DNA from 4 places in the Pantoea allii genome. Region 1 is predicted to be linked to each of the others. Evidence: predicted binding sites of a transcription regulator. Region 1 holds the regulator's gene; each other region holds the start of a gene.
What was found. Region 1 encodes CRP, which controls carbon source genes, mostly activating them, when cyclic AMP is high. Its sites were predicted from a motif close to ATGTGANNNNNNTCACAT; they were not measured.
Positions count from the first base shown of each region.

Region 2: the regulator CRP is predicted to act here: its motif matches at 2,388-2,405, upstream of QNH99_RS07375 (YfcZ/YiiS family protein).
Region 3: the regulator CRP is predicted to act here: its motif matches at 2,263-2,280, upstream of QNH99_RS11680 (6-phosphofructokinase).
Region 4: the regulator CRP is predicted to act here: its motif matches at 2,026-2,043, upstream of QNH99_RS16960 (PTS sugar transporter subunit IIB).

Region 1 covers NZ_CP125958.1:441,674-446,320, forward strand. The annotation lists gene QNH99_RS02015 (YccS/YhfK family putative transporter) at 1-1,843, opposite strand, end outside; gene crp (cAMP-activated global transcriptional regulator CRP) at 1,902-2,534, opposite strand; gene QNH99_RS02025 (OsmC family protein) at 2,840-3,244, shown strand; gene QNH99_RS02030 (phosphoribulokinase) at 3,274-4,143, opposite strand; gene QNH99_RS02035 (YheU family protein) at 4,205-4,423, opposite strand; gene QNH99_RS02040 (hydrolase) at 4,428-4,647, opposite strand, start outside.
Region 2 covers NZ_CP125958.1:1,503,725-1,508,371, forward strand. The annotation lists gene mlaA (phospholipid-binding lipoprotein MlaA) at 1-720, shown strand, start outside; gene fadL (long-chain fatty acid transporter FadL) at 864-2,138, opposite strand; gene QNH99_RS07375 (YfcZ/YiiS family protein) at 2,496-2,792, shown strand; gene fadI (acetyl-CoA C-acyltransferase FadI) at 2,955-4,265, shown strand; gene fadJ (fatty acid oxidation complex subunit alpha FadJ) at 4,265-4,647, shown strand, end outside.
Region 3 covers NZ_CP125958.1:2,477,702-2,482,348, forward strand. The annotation lists gene QNH99_RS11670 (PTS sugar transporter subunit IIC) at 1-831, opposite strand, end outside; gene QNH99_RS11675 (PTS sugar transporter subunit IIB) at 824-1,138, opposite strand; gene QNH99_RS11680 (6-phosphofructokinase) at 1,148-2,128, opposite strand; gene QNH99_RS11685 (YceI family protein) at 2,673-3,257, opposite strand; gene pqqF (pyrroloquinoline quinone biosynthesis protein PqqF) at 3,376-4,647, opposite strand, start outside.
Region 4 covers NZ_CP125958.1:3,562,351-3,566,997, forward strand. The annotation lists gene QNH99_RS16950 (PTS lactose/cellobiose transporter subunit IIA) at 1-239, opposite strand, end outside; gene QNH99_RS16955 (PTS sugar transporter subunit IIC) at 243-1,547, opposite strand; gene QNH99_RS16960 (PTS sugar transporter subunit IIB) at 1,633-1,941, opposite strand; gene QNH99_RS16965 (hypothetical protein) at 2,355-2,534, shown strand; gene QNH99_RS16970 (hypothetical protein) at 2,632-2,862, shown strand; gene QNH99_RS16975 (OsmC family protein) at 3,181-3,609, opposite strand; gene lldD (FMN-dependent L-lactate dehydrogenase LldD) at 3,673-4,647, opposite strand, start outside.

The DNA.
Region 1 (4,647 bases):
ACCATTGCAGATAGTGCTCGGCCAGCGTGGGTGGCAGCATGGTGTGTTCGCGCGCCAGAATTGTCATGGCATTGATGTGTTCAACAATAAACTGGCAGTGCGTGACCCATAAGCGCATATCCTGCAGGTAGCGTGAGTTAAATCCCGGCTCCTGCATCGCCTGATTCAGGGAATTAAACACCGCGTTATGGGCCTGGTTGACCTTAATCCGCTGGTAAGCCAGCTTATCTGGAGACTGCTCCGGGCCGAGTAACATCCGCAGTGCGTCCTGACAGGCCTCCAGTGCATCATGCGCATTCTGACGCAACAGCGCGCTCTGCCACTGCGGCCACAGCCATAACATGCCACCAAAGGCGATCAGGCAACCCATCAGCGTATCCAGCAGGCGGGGCAATAAAAACTGTGCCCCGTTAAGGGAGAGCAGTTGCAGCGTATAAACGGCCGTGACCGTAAATCCTACCATCGACCAGCCGTAAAACTGTCGGGTAAAGCGATAGCTGATAAAGGTAATGGCCAGCATGATGCTCAACACCAGCGGCTCTGGCACATCCAGGCGCAGCGAGGCTGCCGCAATGACCAACCCGGCAAAGGTGCCCAGGGCCCGGTGCTGGATACGAACCCGGGTTGCACTGTAGTTGCTCTGGCTGACAAACATGATTGTCATCAAAATCCAGTAGGGCTTTGGAATGGAGAAAAACACCGCCAGGGCGCTGCCCAGCATCAGCATGACGGCAAAACGACCGGCGGTGCGCAGCGCGGAAGAACGCAACGACAGATAGCTTCGCAGCGCGGGCAGCAGCGGCAAACGACGCTGGCGATCGGCCATCAGGTCACGTTGATAAAGCGGCTTTTGGGTACGAAGTACCCGGGCGATGCGGCTGAAATGATAGAGGCAGAAGTTACCCACCGGATTGTCCGGATGCTGGCGGGCGATTTTTTCCAGCGCACCCAGCTGTTTGTCCATATCAAAACGGCTGGAGAGTTGGTGATACAGAATATCGTCGGCCAGCTCGCGCAGTCGGGCTGAAATCGTCCTGGCATTCCAGCGGATAACGGCTTCCGCATGGCTTTGTTCCACCAGCTTCTGGACTTCTTCCGGCTGATGCAGGCTGACGGAGATATGTTCCTGTAAATCCAGCGCCACCTGAAATGCCCGGGTCAGACGTTTATGGCTGTGATCGCGGCTTGCGGACAACATATGCATCTGTTGGTAGCAGGTGTTAATCAGGTCGACCGCTTTTTGCTGACGCACCAGCAGGGGCGGCAGGGCTTTTTCAGGATCGGTAAGCTGCGTCAGCAAGCTGTACTTTGCGTCACAGTAATTTGCCAGCTCACGGTAGATTAAACTCAGGCTTTCGCGCATCGGCTGCTCTTTCCACAGCCAGAACCAAAACCAGTTGAATAATCCGTACCAGAGCGTACCGCCGATATAGAGCAGCGGAGGCACGTAAATGGGCATACGGCCAATCAGGCTGATGGTAAAAATCGCGGCAATCAGCGTACCGGGCAGCAGTCGGGCGTGCAGCGGGCTGATTTCACCTGTGACGCCAAGGAGTAACGGCATCGCAAACAGAATCAACGGCAGAGGGACGTCTTTGAGCAGTAGCCACTGCATCAGCAAACTGCCAAAGGCAAACAGGCTGCCGCCAATAATCAGGCGCTTAAAGAAACGTTTGTGCGGTGTATCCAGGCCAGCAATATTGCAGCAGGCGGGAACTAATGAGAACAGCAACCCTTTTTGCAGATCGCCAAACAGCCAGCCGAGCGCGACCGGAAGGCACAACACCAGAGTCTGGCGCAGCGCATAGTTAACTTCGGGGTGATAAATTATTCTTCGCCACATGGGCTCAACACAAGATATTCACGGCATAATGTTGCCATCACGCCGTGAATAATAAGGCTTAGCGGGTGCCGTAAACAACGATGGTTTTGCCGTGTGCGGAGATCAGATTCTGATCTTCCAGCATCTTCAAGATACGGCCCACGGTTTCACGTGAACAACCAACGATTTGGCCAATTTCCTGACGAGTAATTTTAATTTGCATGCCGTCAGGATGCGTCATGGCGTCAGGCTGTTTAGCCAGGTTAAGCAACGTCTGTGCAATGCGTCCGGTGACATCCAGGAACGCGAGATTTCCCACTTTTTCTGACGTCACCTGAAGACGGCGCGCCATCTGTGAAGAAAGACGCATCAGAATATCCGGGTTAACCTGGATGAGCTGACGGAATTTCTTGTAGGAAATTTCTGCTACTTCGCACGCCGTTTTCGCACGTACCCAGGCGCTGCGTTCCTGACCTTCTTCAAACAGGCCAAGCTCACCAATAAAATCGCCTTGATTCAGGTAAGAAAGAATCATCTCCTTGCCTTCTTCATCCTTAATCAGTACCGCGACGGAACCTTTCACGATGTAGTAAAGCGTTTCGGCTTTTTCACCTTGATGAATCAGCGTACTTTTGGATGGATACTTGTGAATATGGCAATGGGACAGGAACCATTCAAGTGTAGGGTCTGTTTGCGGTTTGCCGAGAACCATTCGCTATTATCCTCTATTGTAATCGTGCCCAAAATACAGGGCTCTGTTTCCCTGCCAGGCGATGAAAGCGTTAAGCGTGTTTCCATTCAGGAAATTATTCGGGCTGCATTCGGCGCAGAGCGCATAATTCTTCCCGGCTTCATCTTCGGATGACGAAAAAATATTTTCAGCACTGTTTGTAGCACAGCTTTCGCCGACTGTCTTGTGTTGTCTCGCTTCAGCAATGAGGCTGATTTCTCTGGATTGCTGTTTACCAGGCAAAAGCGTACTCTGGCGCAAAAACAGGGTATTCTGGGGGCGAAATTATGCAGGCAAGAGTCAAATGGGTTGAAGGGTTAACATTCCTCGGCGAATCATCATCCGGCCATCAGGTCTTAATGGATGGTAATTCCGGTGATAAAGCGCCCAGTCCTATGGAAATGGTGCTGATGGCGGCCGGTGGTTGCAGCGCAATCGATGTGGTTTCAATTTTGCAAAAAGGCCGCAACGATGTGGCTGATTGCGAAGTAAAACTCGAATCAGAGCGTCGGGAAGAAGCCCCTCGCATCTTTACCCGTATCAACCTGCATTTTATCGTGAGTGGAAAAGCACTTTCAGATAAAGCCGTGGCGCGTGCGGTCGACCTGTCGGCGGAAAAATATTGCTCGGTTGCCATTATGTTAGGCAAAGGGGTCGCGATCACCCACAGCTACGAGGTTATCGAGCTGTGATCTCTCAGAGGCCCGCGCGGCCTCTGATTTTATTCAATGCGTTTGCCTTCCATGAGCCGTTTCACCAACGGCGCCATAATCAACTCCATCGCCAGCCCCATTTTTCCGCCCGGTACCACCAGCGTATTGATATTGGAAATGAACGATCCCTGCAGCATGGCCAGCAGATAAGGGAAATCAATATCTTCCAGACACTGAAAGTGAATGACGACAAAACTCTCATCCAGCGAAGGAATGGTGCGGGCCGCAAACGGGTTGGAGGTATCCACGGTAGGGACGCGCTGAAAGTTGATATGGGTGCGTGAGAATTGTGGCGTTATGAAGTTGATGTAATCTTCCATTGAGCGCACAACCGAATCCATGACGGCCTCACGGGAATGGCCGCGTTCACCGGTATCGCGGACCAGCTTCTGAATCCACTCCAGGTTGACAATCGGCACCACGCCGACCAGTAAATCCACCTTTTCAGCGACGTTATGCTGAGCCGTCATCACCCCGCCGTGCAGTCCTTCATAAAAAAGCACGTCCGTATCCGGGGGCAGCGGCTGCCACGGCGTAAAGGTGCCCGGCACCTGATTCCAGGGCACGGCTTCGTCGTAGGTGTGCAGGTATTTCCGTGACTGGCCTTTGCCGTGCTCACCGTATTCAATAAAGGTTTGTTCCAGCAGGCCAAAGTCATTCGCTTCCGGGCCAAAATAGCTGATGTGGCGACCCAGATCGCGTGCTTTACGAATCGCCATATCCATTTCTGGCCGGGTAAAACGGTGAAAGCTGTCACCTTCCAGCTCGGCAGCGTGCAAATTGAGTTGCTGAAAAATTTTACGGAATGCCAGGCTGGTGGTGGTGGTTCCCGCGCCACTGGAACCCGTTACCGCAATGATCGGATGGCGTGCAGACATAGTAAAACTCCCTGTGAAGTCGGGCGATGAGCATTGTTAGCACGATTTTTCATTCTGTGCATCAGCCGCGAAACTCGCTTTTGCGCATGATGTTTACCGATTCGTGAAGCTCAGACCAGACCAGTACCACCTCACCCTGCTGCAGCTGACGTCGCACATCGGCGACTTTTTCCGTCAGGCTGAGCTCCTGTTCACCGTAGTCGGTGCCTTCGCGCAGGACAAAGGCTTCAATTAAATTTTCGAGGGTTTCGGGGGAAACCTGTTGCCAGGGAATCATCACAGGGTTAGCTATCCAGATAAGGGGAAATCCACTGTGGCACGCGCTGTTCCAGCCACAACTGAGGCTGGCGCAAGGTGCCACCAACAAAGCCAACATGACCGCCATGGCGCGTCAGCTGATAGGTAATAGTGGCAGATAATTGGTCATTCTGCGGGATCACCTCATCACTCATAAACGGGTCGTCTTTCGCATGGATGATCAGCAACGGTTTTGCCACCGAGCGA
Region 2 (4,647 bases), 1.1 Mb from region 1:
GTTGGTTGTGCCAGTTCAAAGCCTGACGACGACGCGCCTGCAGGGCGTAGCGATCCGCTTGAAGGCTTTAACCGCACAATGTTCAACTTCAACTATAACGTGCTGGACCCGTACGTGCTGCGCCCTGTGGCAGTCGCCTGGCGCGACTACGTGCCCGTGCCTGCACGTGCTGGCCTGAGCAACTTCCTGGGTAACCTTGGCGAGCCAGCCAGTATGGTGAATGCTATCCTGGTCGGCGATCCGCGTAACGCGGGTATCCACTTTACGCGCTTCTTCCTGAATACGGTGCTGGGGCTGGGCGGTTTCATCGATGTCGCCGGTAAAGCCAATCCGGAACTGGCACGTCAGGGATCGCAGCGTTTTGGTACTACGCTGGGTCATTATGGTGTGGGTTACGGTCCTTATGTGCAGTTACCTGGCTATGGGAGCTTCACGGTGCGTCAGGACGGCGGTGACTACGTCGATACGCTTTATCCTGTGCTTGGCTGGTTGACCTGGCCCATGTCGATTGGTAAATGGACACTGGAAGGCATTGAATCACGCGCGCAACTGCTGGACTCGGATGCCATCCTGAAACAGCAACGCGATCCTTACGCCTTTGTGCGTAGCGCCTATTTCCAGCGCTATGACTTCCTGGCGCGCGGCGGCAAGTTGAAGCCAGAAGATAATCCTAACGCTGCGGCGATTCAGGGCGATCTGAAAGATATTGATTCTCAGTAAGCCAAGTCCAGTGAAAAGCCGCCTGTGCAAAGGGCGGCCTCAGGATGATGTAAGGCTGTTACGCTGTCGTCCTGATAACGTTGATGACTGTTGGACAATAAAAAAGCGACACGCAGTGTCGCTTTTTTTATGCGTTTAGCGCATCAGAACTTGTAGTTAAAGCTCGCGCCATACAGCCAGGCTTTACCGCTGGAGTTAAAGGTATAGTTGCCTTCCTGTACGGTGACTTTCTGACCGTGCATGTAAGACACGCCGACGTCTACCGATGCAGCGTCGTTAAACGCATAAGAGGCACCGGCGCTCAGCCACAAACGGTCCTGATCCGGGATAGAGATAGAACGTTTATCTGCCGGAACCGGGCTGTCATCAAAGGCGATACCGCTGCGGAAGGTCCAGTTTTTGTCGTACTGATAGGTGGTACCCAGTGCGATGCGGTAGGCATCATGGAACCCCTCATCTTTGTAAAACAGCGTCTGGCCGTTTGAGCCCGTCGCTTTCAGCTCCTGGAACTGGCTCCAGCTGGTATAAGCCAGGCTATAGTGCACGGCCCACTGCGGTGCCACTTTATGCCAGCCTGAAACTTCCCACATTTCTGGCAGGTTCAGGGTTAGTGACCCCGGAATGGTATTACCGCTTGTGCCAAAAGGTGCACCGGGAAGATTAAAGGCATTGATAGCGGCGGGCAGATTACTTTTGTAATCCCCATCGAAATCGACTTTCACTTCAGAGCGGTAGGTGAAACCGAAACGGTTATTTTCATCCACTTCATACAAAATACCGGCGTTCCAGCCGTAGCCCCATTTGTCACCTTTCAGGCGGGCAATCTGCGTATCAGCCGGAATGCCGAGTGCAGAGAAGGATTCGCCAGCATAACGCTCAATTTTTGCTTTGGCATAAACAGCGTCAAAGCCCACACCGAAGCTGAAATGCTCATTCAGACGATAAGCGGTGCTGAGGTTCAGGTTAGCGGTCATCAGGTCGGTTTTACCGCCGAATCCCCCCGCGGTATAGCCATCATTAAATTCTGTCGCCAGGCCGTAGTTTGAGGTCGCGGATGCGCCAACCCACCATTGATCGTTAATCGGCTGGACGTAATGCAGGTTAGGGATCCACTGATTGGGGGCGATGTTTTTCGCATCCAGACTGCGTCCCGATGGACTTTGCCCACTGATATCGACCTGAGGATCAATATAAACCGCACCGATAGAAAACTCAGGACGATCCATGAGCGCCATGGTTGCCGGGTTACGACTGGCTGAGGCCGCCGTATCACCCATTGCGCCTTCGCCAGAATAAGCGCGACCTAAACCAATGGAAGAAAATTCATTTAACTGAAATCCGGCTGCGTATACGTTAGAGGAAATTAGCGCTACTGCAGCTGCCACGGCTGACTTTGCGAACAGGTTTTTATGGTTCATGACCACAACCTCATGTGAATTATTATTTAACGTTGTGACGTCGCGTAACAAGGAACGGCGGATTGTATGGACTGATGTCAAACGTACATATCAGACCAGTGCGGAGAGTATAGGTCCGACCTGTACACATGTTGCAATATTGTTTTTAAAATATTTCCAATTTGATCGATGAAAATTCGATCTGCTTAACACTTCTCAGGATAAAACGGCAAGAGAGGCAGGATTAAAACTGATCCATATCAAATTTTATTGTGATATTCGTCACTTAGCGCGGTGTGTCTGGCAGCCTGAAAAACGAAGGCGTAAAATTTTTAGCAGAAAATTACCCACCTTATGATGTGTTGTCAGGAGAGACCCATGACTGATGCTTTAAAAAAATGTAGCTCGACAGAAACGGCCGCGTGCTGTTGTGTCGATGTCGGTACGGTGATGGATAATTCGGACTGTACGGCCAGCTGGTCAGAATGGTTTGCCCGGCGTGCCGAGGCGGAAAGTAAACTGGCCCGCCTGACTGAAAAAGCGCGGCAGGTCGAGTCCGAACCCTGCGTTATCCAAGCCAGCATGGTGGAAGAGGCCGACGGCGTGCAGCTTAATATCGATTTCACCTTTAGCTGTCAGGCTGAAACCCTGATTTTTCAACTGGGTTTACGTTAAGGCTTTAGACGCCGCTTCTGTGCGGCGTTTTTCATTTTCGTGTTTCTCATCTCACTTTTCTCCTCCTGATGTTGGCGGCGCCCCGGCTTGTGGTTAACACTGTGGATCAGGTCAGACCTCTTTCGGCAATGATGCCTCGGTCACGATGTACAGGTGAAAACAATGAGCAAAGCGCAGTCACTGCTGACGCGTAATGGCGAGCGCATCGCCATAACCCACGGATTACGTACACCTTTCCTTCGCCAGGCTACGGGTTTTCATGGCATCCCAGCGGTCGAGCTGGGCCGCATGGTGATAAGCGAAATCATGGCCCGCAGTGAGCTTCCGGTCGACATCATCGAACAACTGGTCTTCGGGCAGGTGGTGCAGATGCCGGAAGCACCGAATATTGCGCGTGAGATTGTGCTGAGCAGTGGCCTGAGTGTGAATACCGACGCCTACAGCGTCAGCCGGGCCTGCGCCACCAGCTTTCAGGCGGTGGCAAACGTCACCGAAAGCTTACTGGCCGGTACCATTTCTGTGGGCATTGCGGGCGGGGCTGACTCCTCCTCGGTGTTGCCTGTCGGGGTGAGTAAAACGCTGGCGCGTGCGCTGGTGGACATGAATAAAGCGCGCAGCTTTTCGCAGAAGTTACATATTCTGCGGCGGTTGCGGCCCCGAGATCTGTTACCGGTGCCGCCTGCGGTCGCGGAATATTCCACAGGATTACGCATGGGTGATACCGCAGAACAGATGGCGAAAACGCATGGCATTAGCCGGGAAGAGCAGGACGCGCTGGCCTTGCGATCGCATCAGCGTGCAGCCCAGGCCTGGCAGTCAGGCGTGCTGAATCAGGAAGTGATGGCCGCTTTTGTACCCCCGTGGAAAACGCCCATTGAACAGGATAATAATGTGCGCATGGATGCGAAAGCCGCCGACTATGCCCGACTGCGTCCGGCGTTTGACCGCCAGCACGGTACTGTCACCGCGGCAAACAGCACGCCGCTTACCGACGGTGCGGCGGCAGTCATTTTGATGCGTGAAGGCCGGGCAAAAGAGCTCGGGTTACAGCCGCTGGGCTACTTACGCAGCTATGCGTTTACCGCTATCGACGTCTGGCAGGACATGCTGCTAGGGCCGGCCTATGCTTCCCCTTTAGCGCTGGATCGCGCCGGAATCACGCTAAGTGATTTAACCCTGATAGATATGCACGAGGCGTTCGCGGCGCAGACGTTAAGCAATTTAAAAATGTTCCGTGATGAACGCTTTGCCCGGGACGTGTTAAACCGTCCGCATGCGCTGGGCGAGGTCGACGAGGCGCGCTTTAACGTCTCGGGCGGATCGATCGCCTTTGGGCATCCCTTTGCCGCCACCGGTGCGCGCATGATCACCCAGACGTTAAATGAATTACGCCGCCGGGGCGGAGGGCTGGGTTTAGTCACGGCCTGTGCCGCCGGGGGTTTAGGTGCAGCAATGGTTCTGGAGGCCGAATAATGGAACAGAGCGCTTTCACATTACAGATGCGGGACGATCACGTTGGCGTGATCACCATTGATGTGCCAGATGAAAAGATGAATACATTAAAGGCGGAGTTTGCGGCACAGATTGCGGCGATCATCGCGCAGGCGCGCAAGAACCCGCAGTTGCTGGGGCTGGTGCTGATTTCCGGCAAGCCTGACAACTTTGTTGCAGGTGCCGATATCAGCATGATCGATCGTTGTCGAAACGCCCATGAGGCGGAAGCGCTGGCGAGACAAGGACAGGAGGTGATGGCCGCTATCGCAGCCTTACCTTTTCCGGTGGTGGCAGCGATCCACGGTGCCTGCCTGGGCGGTGGTCTTGAGCTGGCGCTGGCCTGTAACACGCGCATCTGCTC
Region 3 (4,647 bases), 2.0 Mb from region 1:
GCCGCTGTATAAAACAAAGACGCCCGCCACAAACTGGATAGACTGCATAAAGGCATACATCAGGTAGTTGGTACCACTGCTGTACTGGGCGATAAAGGCTGGACCTGCCGCCACAGCGGGAATCAGGTACATCGGCACCATGACCACCGCCATCGACAGATAGGTGTCCTGCAAAAACTTAAAGTTATCGGGGAGCTTTAAGTCTTCCGTTGAGCGTGAGCCTCGGCCGACGACTTTCGCCACCGCCGCCGTGAGCAGATAACCGATAGTGCAGAAGTGGCCGAGCGCGACGTCATCCGAGTCCGTGATACGACGCACCACCGGCTGTGCCAGTGCCGGCATCACCACCGCCATGATGCCGCCGAAAATACCGCCGGTCAGAATTAACGGTAATCCGGTCAGACCGGCTTTGTAGCCGATCACGGCCCCGATGGTTGCCATCCACAACAGCGCCTGGCCGGTGAGGAAGATGTATTTAAACGGTGTCAGGCGCGCAATGATGATATTGACGATAAAGATCACCAGTAGCGTCATGGCCACTTCCGAGCCCAGCTCACGGTTTGCCAGCCCGGCAATCGCGGCCACGTCGGTGATGTAGCCCTGCATGCCGAAACCGTGGGTAAAAATGCTGTTAAGGAAGGTAAGCGCACCCACAATAATGTTGATGCCCGCCATCATGATCAAGAAGCCCAGAAGGGTTTTAAAGGTCCCTTCCACGACCTTCCCGGCCGATTTTTTTTGCAGGACCAGTCCGATTAGCGCAATAAACGCGATCAGAATAGACGCCTGCCCCAATAAGTCTTTAACCAGAAAATTGATTACACTATTCATGATTAGCAACCTTCACATTACGTTCTTTTAAGAAAGCCACGATCTTTTGCTCAATTTCAGCTTTATCGGTGAGTTTATTTAATATAATTACGCGTTTAATTTGCTCTGGTGTGGCGTCGGCATTTAAGACATCCGCAAAGGCTTTTTGCGTTAAAATCATGTCGGATTTAAATGCGTTAGCTTCTGAAATCGTGGTGTGATCGATATCGGCTTCAATCTCCAGTTTTTTTAAAACTGATTTCGCACTCATTTCGATAGCGAAACTTGATCCCAGACCGCAACCACAGACACATAAAATTTTCAGCATGTTTTCTCCTCACAATATATGCAGTTGTTTAGCGAGTTTATAATGGTGCCCTTCTGTATCGACCAGGCGTTTTTTCATGCTTATTAAGTCAATCGGAATAGGCTTATTGCTGCCATTAATAATGACGGCTTTATTACGCATCCCGGATTGAATACAACGGACGACTTCACTTGCCATAATGGTGCCCTGATAAATCTCCTCACAGGTGGGGTCGCCATTACGCAGTCCATAGCCGACGATCGTTTTGCGAATACGCACGCCGATCAGCGGTTCAAGTTGCTTGATTAATGTATCAATCGCGCCCTGAAATCCCGGTGAATATTCTCGTGTGTAACCTTCTGAACAGAGGATTACCACGCTGTTCTGTTCGCTGAGCCGCTGAGTGATGCGTTCTGCCAGCACGCTAGTGGGAATCTGGCATTCCGGGATCAGCGCAAAATCGGCATTGGATTTTATGGCGGACTGTAGCGTCAGCTCACCACAATAACCGCCGAGCAGTTCTACCATAAACACACGTCCGGTTAAGGCCCGACCGGTGTTTCTCAGCTTTGCCACCTCTTTTAAAACCTGCTCACAGGCGGTGGAAAAACCCACGGTATAATCACTGCCGTAGACATCGTTATCAATGGTCATTCCGATGCCAAAACAGTTGACGCCAAATTCACTCAGCGTGTGCAAAAATTGCAGCGACCCGTCACCGCCAGCCAGAATTAATACATCAATGCGTAATGTTTTTAACTGCCGGGCAATGGTTTCATATTCGCTGCGAATTAATTTTCGCGCAGTTCTGCCCGACTGCATCACCGGAATGGACGTGATGGAAAAATCCAGTAAATCACGCTGCGATATTTCCTGACAGACATTATCCAGCAGTCCAGGAATGCCGCCATTAAATAACACCATTTCCGCCTGGGTCATTCTGCCCACCTGGAAAATGAAATTATTAATGCCGGTTACGTCGCCGCCGCTAATTACCATTCCGATTCTCATCCTGACTTCCTTCTGGCTTAATGCGTCTGAAGCTATTGTTTCGGGATAACAGACTGATATTTGCAATTAAGATCACAAAAATGAGAGGAATTTATTTAGGTGATGTATTGACAGCGCGTACAAATGGCTTATTTATGTGAAAGAAATCACATTTTAATCGCAAAGGTGGGTTGTGAGCTTATCCTTTTAAAACAACAAGTTAAATATGACGATCCCCCTCGCTTTTCTGTCAACGTTATATCGCGCAGGCGTCGATAAAATCACGATGCAAATTTGTGATTTTCGCCTCATTTTTTTAGGTACGGCAGAGGATTAATTTTACGCGGGACGGGCTCAGGCTTTTTCAGCCGCCGAAAATAGCGTGATGAAGTGCTTTTTTTTCAGACAATGCTGGCGCTTTTTGAGGCGGTTTCGGTGCCGCCGACTCGTTCAGGGCCTGACAACGCTGAATGCAGACGCTGCCTGTTTGCCGGGTTGCCCGTAGCCAGGCCAGGCAAAAAAAAACCCGGCACCTGAGTGCCGGGCTGAGAACGCAAACGCAGAATTACTTCGCGTATGCTTCGGTAGAGAGCGTCAGTTTCACGTCATCACTGACCGCGGGCACGTACTTGTCCAGTTTGAAGTCTGAACGTTTGATGGTGCCGGTGGCATCAAAACCAATCGCCTGCTTCTTCACCATCGGATGCTCGCCCTGCTTGTTCAGCGTGGCGTGCAGTGTGACAGGTTTGGTAATACCTTTCAGGGTGAGGTTCCCTTCTACATCAAACTTGTTATCGCCTTTAGCGATGACTTTAGTGCTGCGGAAGGTGGCGCTGGGGTATTTCGCAACGTCGAAATAGTCCGCACCTTTGAATTCTTTGGTCAGGGCAGCGACATGGCTGTCAATTTTACTTACCGGCAGGGTAACGTCGACACGCGACTGCTCAGGTTTGCTGCTGTCAAACACCAGGGAACCTGTAGCATCTGGAATATCAGCGGTAGGATGCGAAAAGCCGAAGTGCTCCCAGCTCATCACTACAGACGTATGCTGTGGGTCGAGTTGATAATGCATGGCTTCTGCCTGAGAGGCAGGGACATACAGCGCAGCAGCCGCGAGCAGTGGCAGAGTTAAACGTTTTACATTCTTCACTTTCTATTCCTTATTTTATGGCGTCCATCTGAGTTTGGGGCATATAAACGCGAATAAAAAGTGAAGAGATTTGGCGTAAACAATCAAATTTATTCAGCAATATCACTGAGTGATTATTTTAATTCTTACCTTTAGTGTAGAGAATGCGCCAGCGGTGTCGGCAGGTTAACAATCGTTGATGCAGCTGTTGCACCGCTTCCTGAGTCAGTGAGGCGACCTTTTCAGGCTCAAGGTTGGTCAGGCCGTTCGCCTGACGCAGGGCTGCCACCTCGGGGTCTTCTTTCATCCCCATGAGCTGAGTTTTGATCGGGTTGATATCACATTGTGCAACGCCAGGCGTCATGTCATGCAGGAAGGCTTCACAGAACTGAATCAATGTTGATGCCGGACAATCCGGCGACTGTAAGGCAAAAAGAAGGCCATCGGTGTCCACACTGCGATGGTAGCGGCAGCTGACCACATAACCTACCGGCTGCTCAACGCGATAGCGCTGGTAAAAACGCGGCTCACAGATCAGCGCCAGAGCACGAAGCGCTGCCAGTTGCTGCCCGTCGTCCAGGGGAATAAACAGCAAAACAGCACTGTCATCCGTCGCCTGGGGGATACAGGTTTCACCGGCAACCGATGCGCGAGCCGGACGCGTCGGGGAATTCACCTTAAGCACACTGAGTTGCTGCGCCACGATCCGCAGCTGGTCAGCATCACCGCCCAACAGGGCGGCACGCCAGCCTGCAGGCTCCACAGAGGTAGCCAGTTGGTAAGGCAGTTGCCGCAGCAGTTCGCGTATCGCAATGCCCGGTATGTGTGGTGAGGATGCCCTGGCTGGCTGGCTCAGGCGTTGCAGAAGCTGCGCCAGAGCCGCGCTGAGCAGTGTCTTGTCTGACGGCAGCTGCAGCCTGAGTTGCCAGACGCCCTGAACGTCGCGCCACTCGCCGCTAGCGGCAAAATGGCGTAACACCGCAAAGACGGGCCGTAAGGCATGGTCATATGCCGGGCCCGCCGCCAGCGTGGTAAACAGCTCGGAGCGCAGCACCAGCGTACCCGGCGACGTATCCGGCGCGATGTGCGGCAGAACCGCCACATCCGTGGGCGCATCACTGAGTGGGAAAGGACTTTGCTGCGGGTAAAATGACCAGTCAACAGGCGGGCAACGGTGCGCTGGCACCTGCCAGGTTGCCAGCGCGAGTTCATAGCCCTGTACAAGACGCTTTTCCCCCTGCGTATCGGCGGCACAAAAAAGCGTGGTCGCGGCACGGGTGGACAGTTCGCTCAATAAGGCAGAGATATCAGGACATTCACCCACAGCCGCAAAACCCAGTGCACGCGCCTGCAGTTGCATCAGTGGCGATTGCGCAGCCAGCCGTTGCTGTGCCAGATGCCAGTAATGTTG
Region 4 (4,647 bases), 1.4 Mb from region 1:
TGATCCTGGGCATGTACCATAATCAGGTTGACCGGGATCTTTCCGCTGCCCTCATCGGCACCGATAAGCTGCGTCTGCGTCTGGTGCGCCGCCTTTGCCGCCGCAGTCGCGGCGCTGAGCAGGCTGTCTGCCTGCTCCCAGTTTTGCAGGCGGGCCGCGCGCAAGGCTTCCATTGAGCAGGATCGCGCTTCGCCCGCCTGGATAATCAGTTCGATGACCGTGCTTTCATCAATTTCCATGCATTACTCCTTTACCGGTTGCGCTGCGGCCAGTTCCTGCTGCAGCAATTGACGCTCGTACATTTTGAAAAACGGGTAGTAAATCAATGTGGCAATCGTCACCAGCAGGGCAATCAACACGATGACGCGCCAGTCCCAGCCGGTTGACCAGGCTGCCCCAATCGGTGCTGGCGTCGTCCAGGGTGCCAGCGAGATCACATGATTGATCAGATTGGTTTTCGTGGCGGTCCAGGCAATGACGGCATTGACTAGCGGGGCAAGAACGAAGGGAATAAACAGAATGGGGTTCATCACCACGGGCGAGCCAAAAATAACCGGTTCGTTGATGTTGAACATGCTGGGCACGATGCTGAGCTTACCAATTGAGCGCAGATGGGCAGACTGACTCCGCAAATAGAGCAGCACCAGCCCCATCGTGGAACCGGAGCCACCAATCACGATAAAAAATTGCCAAAAGGGTTCGATAAACACATGGCTGACAGGCTCGCCTGCGTTCAGCGCCTGCTGATTCAACCCAAGGTTGGTCAACCAGAATGCCTGTAAAATGCCACCGACAATCACGGCGCCGTGAATACCGGCGAACCACAGCAGATGACACAGCAACACCGCGATCAATACGGCGGGCAGAGAATCTGAGGCAGAAATAATCGGGGAAAAGATCGCCATAATGGCCTGCGGCAGCAGCATACCAAACTGTGCCTGTACCCACAGGCTGAGCGGAAACAGGGTAATAAAAATGGTGATAATCGGGATCAGCAGATCAAACGACTGACGGATTTTCGGCGGTACCTGTTCGGGTAATTTGAAGCCGATATTGTGTTTCTGCAGAAAATGCATTAGCTCCGTAGCAAATAACGCCACCAGGATGGCGGTAAAAATCCCCTCACCGCCCAGCGAACCTACCGGCAGCGTTTTGCCCGTTTGCGGCGCAGCCACGACCAGAAACGCCATCAGCGACAGGCTGGCGGCCATAAAGCCGTTCATTTTGTAGCTGTTCGCCAGGTTGTAGGCGATAGCACTGGCAATATAGAGCGCCATAATGCCCATCGTCATGTTGTAAGGCATCATGATTTGTTCTTCATGCGCCTTCACCATGCCGAGCCACCACTGTGCGAACACCCAGCTACTGTCTGCCGAAAAAGGCGGATGGGCAAACAGCAGCATAAATGAACCGACAATCAGGAACGGCATTGAGGCAATAAAACCATCACGGATGGCGATGACGTGGCGCTGGCTGGAGAGGCGGCCAGCCAGCGGACTAATACGATTTTCGATGACACCGAATAAAGATTCGCTCAAGCGACTCATCCCGTCACTCCTTGCTCAGGCAAAAGAGAATAACCCTGCATAAAGTGAATGCAGGTTTGCGCTATATTTTTCAGTTCTTTAGCGATCAGCCAGGAATAAGCTTGAGCGCGGCACTTAATATCTTTTCGCCATTCATCATTCCGTAATCCATGCTGTTAATCACCGCGACGGATTTACTGTACTGCTGAGCAATCGGCTCGAAATCGGCCAGCTTGTATTTAATTTGCGGCCCCAACAGGCAGCAGTCATAGTCGGCAATTGCCTCGCTAAACTCTTCAATTCCTACTGCTTTTATCTCTACATCCATTCCCTGCTCTTTCGCAGCTTTTTCCATTTTTTGCACCACCATACTGGTGGACATTCCGGCGGCACAGCACAGTAAAATTTTGGGCATGGTTCATTCCTCCGTGTGATGAATAATTAACGAATACACAGGGGAAAGATTTTCTGCAACCGGTTTCAGATTTGCATGTCAGAAGTGTGAGAAATATCAAAACGCGTTGCTTTAAAGGATTACCGCCAAAATAGTCAACATGTATGAAAATTTACCGATTTTAAAATTCGTTATGGCAGGAATGGAAAGTCGCCCTTGTAGCTGGTCAGAAATGCAGCGCGAACGATGCGTTGCCCATTGCAGCGATGGGTAAGATTTCACTGCTGTACGCGTCCGGAAGGCGTATAATCGCTCAGAGCAATCCGATACCGCCCAGCGTGATGATTGTCCCTTCCGGCAATTAGCTATACTGGTTTTATAAAAAGGAACATTCACCCCTCTCGTGACGTGCGCGACGGGAGAAGGAGTCGGTTATGTTAATTGGTTTTGTATTGTTGGTAAGCGCCTGTGGACATGATGCCTGTGAAGCGTTGCCGGTATCAGAGCGCATTTACCCAACGAAAACCGCCTGCGAAGTGATGGCAAACCGCATCCACAAGGTCCGTCCTAACGTGGTACTGATGTGTGGTGAAGTGCATCGTTCAGATAACTGAACAGGTCAAGGACACAAAAATGCACATACAACATTGCAAGGTTGCAGGTTAGCGTTCAAAATATAAGCTGTTTTACACCAACATAGTTGTGAATCCCATGAAAACTACTCGTCCCCGCCGTCCAACTGGGCGTTGGGTTTATTACATTTTGTATGAAGGCATTATCTGGCCCTGCCCGGTACGCTGGGAATGGGAAGGCGCTTATGGCGGCTGGCTCCCGTTCTACTATTCACCTACCTTTGAATTTCTGGCGGGCGATCCCGGTAAGGCTTATCGGATTGCACGCAGCGACGTGCGGGCTAAGCGCGCAGAAGAGATTTACGCCTGACGTTTAAGACGCGTTCCAGGGTAACCAGGAAGCGGTAACCAGCAAACAGAGTAACGCCCGCAGTAACACCACCATCAGCAGTACGCCAGGCTTATGGCGAAAAAGCTACGACCTCATGCTCATATCATCGCCGCCTGACGGATTAGCACGCGTGCGCCACAGATTTCCAGCAAGACCAGCCGCATTTTCCGTGTGTGTTTGCCGAAACGCGTTTGTCATCTCCGCGTCCTTCTGCACAACGCAAAGATGCGCCCGAAGGCGCATCTGGGTACGGCAAGATTCGCGTCAGCATCACGTAAAAGTGATGCCGGTCCGCAATCAGTTGTTCAGGGTGTAATCCAGCGTAATTTCAGCATTCAACACCTGAGAAACCGGGCAGCCCGCTTTGGCTTTGTTGATAATCTCATCAAAGGTATCGTTATCAATGCCTGGCAGAGAAACGGTGCTGGTTAAGGCGATTTTGGTGATCGCAAAGCCTTCACCTTTTTTATCCAGCGACACATCTGCGCTGGTATCAATGCTTTCCGCTTTATGACCGGCATTGCCCAACATTAGCGACAGTGCCATAGAGAAACAGGCCGCATGTGCCGCACCAATCAGCTCTTCCGGGTTAGTGCCTTTTTGCCCTTCAAAACGGGTATTAAAGCCGTAGGGCTGCTGGTTCAGTACACCACTTTCGGTGCTGACTGTGCCTTTGCCTTTGATGTCGCCTTCCCAATGCGCCGAACCTTTCTTATGAATGGTCATGTCATTCCTCCTGTTGGTAAAGAAGGTAAGTATAGACAACACCTCTGATTTCGCCGCAGGCAACTATGCCGGGCGCAGGTTTGCTTCCTGCAAGAGGGCATTTGCCTGCACCAGCGAATGCTGTGTGATATCGGCAATGCGCTTCGCGCCGGTTAAGGTCATCGCGACTTTCATCTCTTTTTCAATCAACGTCAGTAAATGCTCAACGCCGCGCTGTCCATGTGTTGCCAGCGCATAGATAAAGGCGCGCCCCAGCAGGACGCTGTCTGCGCCCAGCGCAATCATACGCACCACATCCAGTCCGTTACGAATGCCGCTATCAGCAAGGATCGTGATATCGCCTTTGACCGCATCCGCTATCGCAGGTAAGGCACGGGCCGAGGACAGGACGCCGTCCAGCTGGCGACCGCCATGGTTAGAAACCACGATACCGTCAGCACCAAAGCGCACCGCGTCACGGGCATCCTCAGGGTCCAGAATGCCTTTGATCACCATCGGGCCATCCCAGAAATCGCGAATCCACTCCAGATCCTTCCAGGAAATGGAAGGATCAAAATTATTGGCCAGCCAGCCGATATAGTCTTCCAGCCCGGTAGGCTTGCCGAGATAGGTTGAGATATTCCCCAGATCGTGCGGCCTTCCCTGTAACCCCACATCCAGCGCCCACCTGGGATGCGTGATGGCCTGCCAGTAGCGCCGCAGCGCCGCATTTTCCCCGCTCATGCCTGAATGCGCATCGCGATAACGCGCGCCCGGCGTAGGCATATCCACAGTAAACACCAGCGTAGAGCAGCCCGCCGCTTTGGCGCGCTCCAGCGCATTACGCATAAAGCCACGATCGCGCAGAACATAGAGCTGGAACCACATGGGGCGGTTGATCTGCGGCGCAACTTCCTCAATGGGGCACACGGAGACGGTGGACAGCGTAAAGGGAATGCCTTTACCTGCCGCCGCGCGGGCGGCCTGCACTTCGCCTCGTCGTGCATACATGCCACACAGCCCTACCGGTGCCAGCGCCACTGGCATCGACAGCGTTTC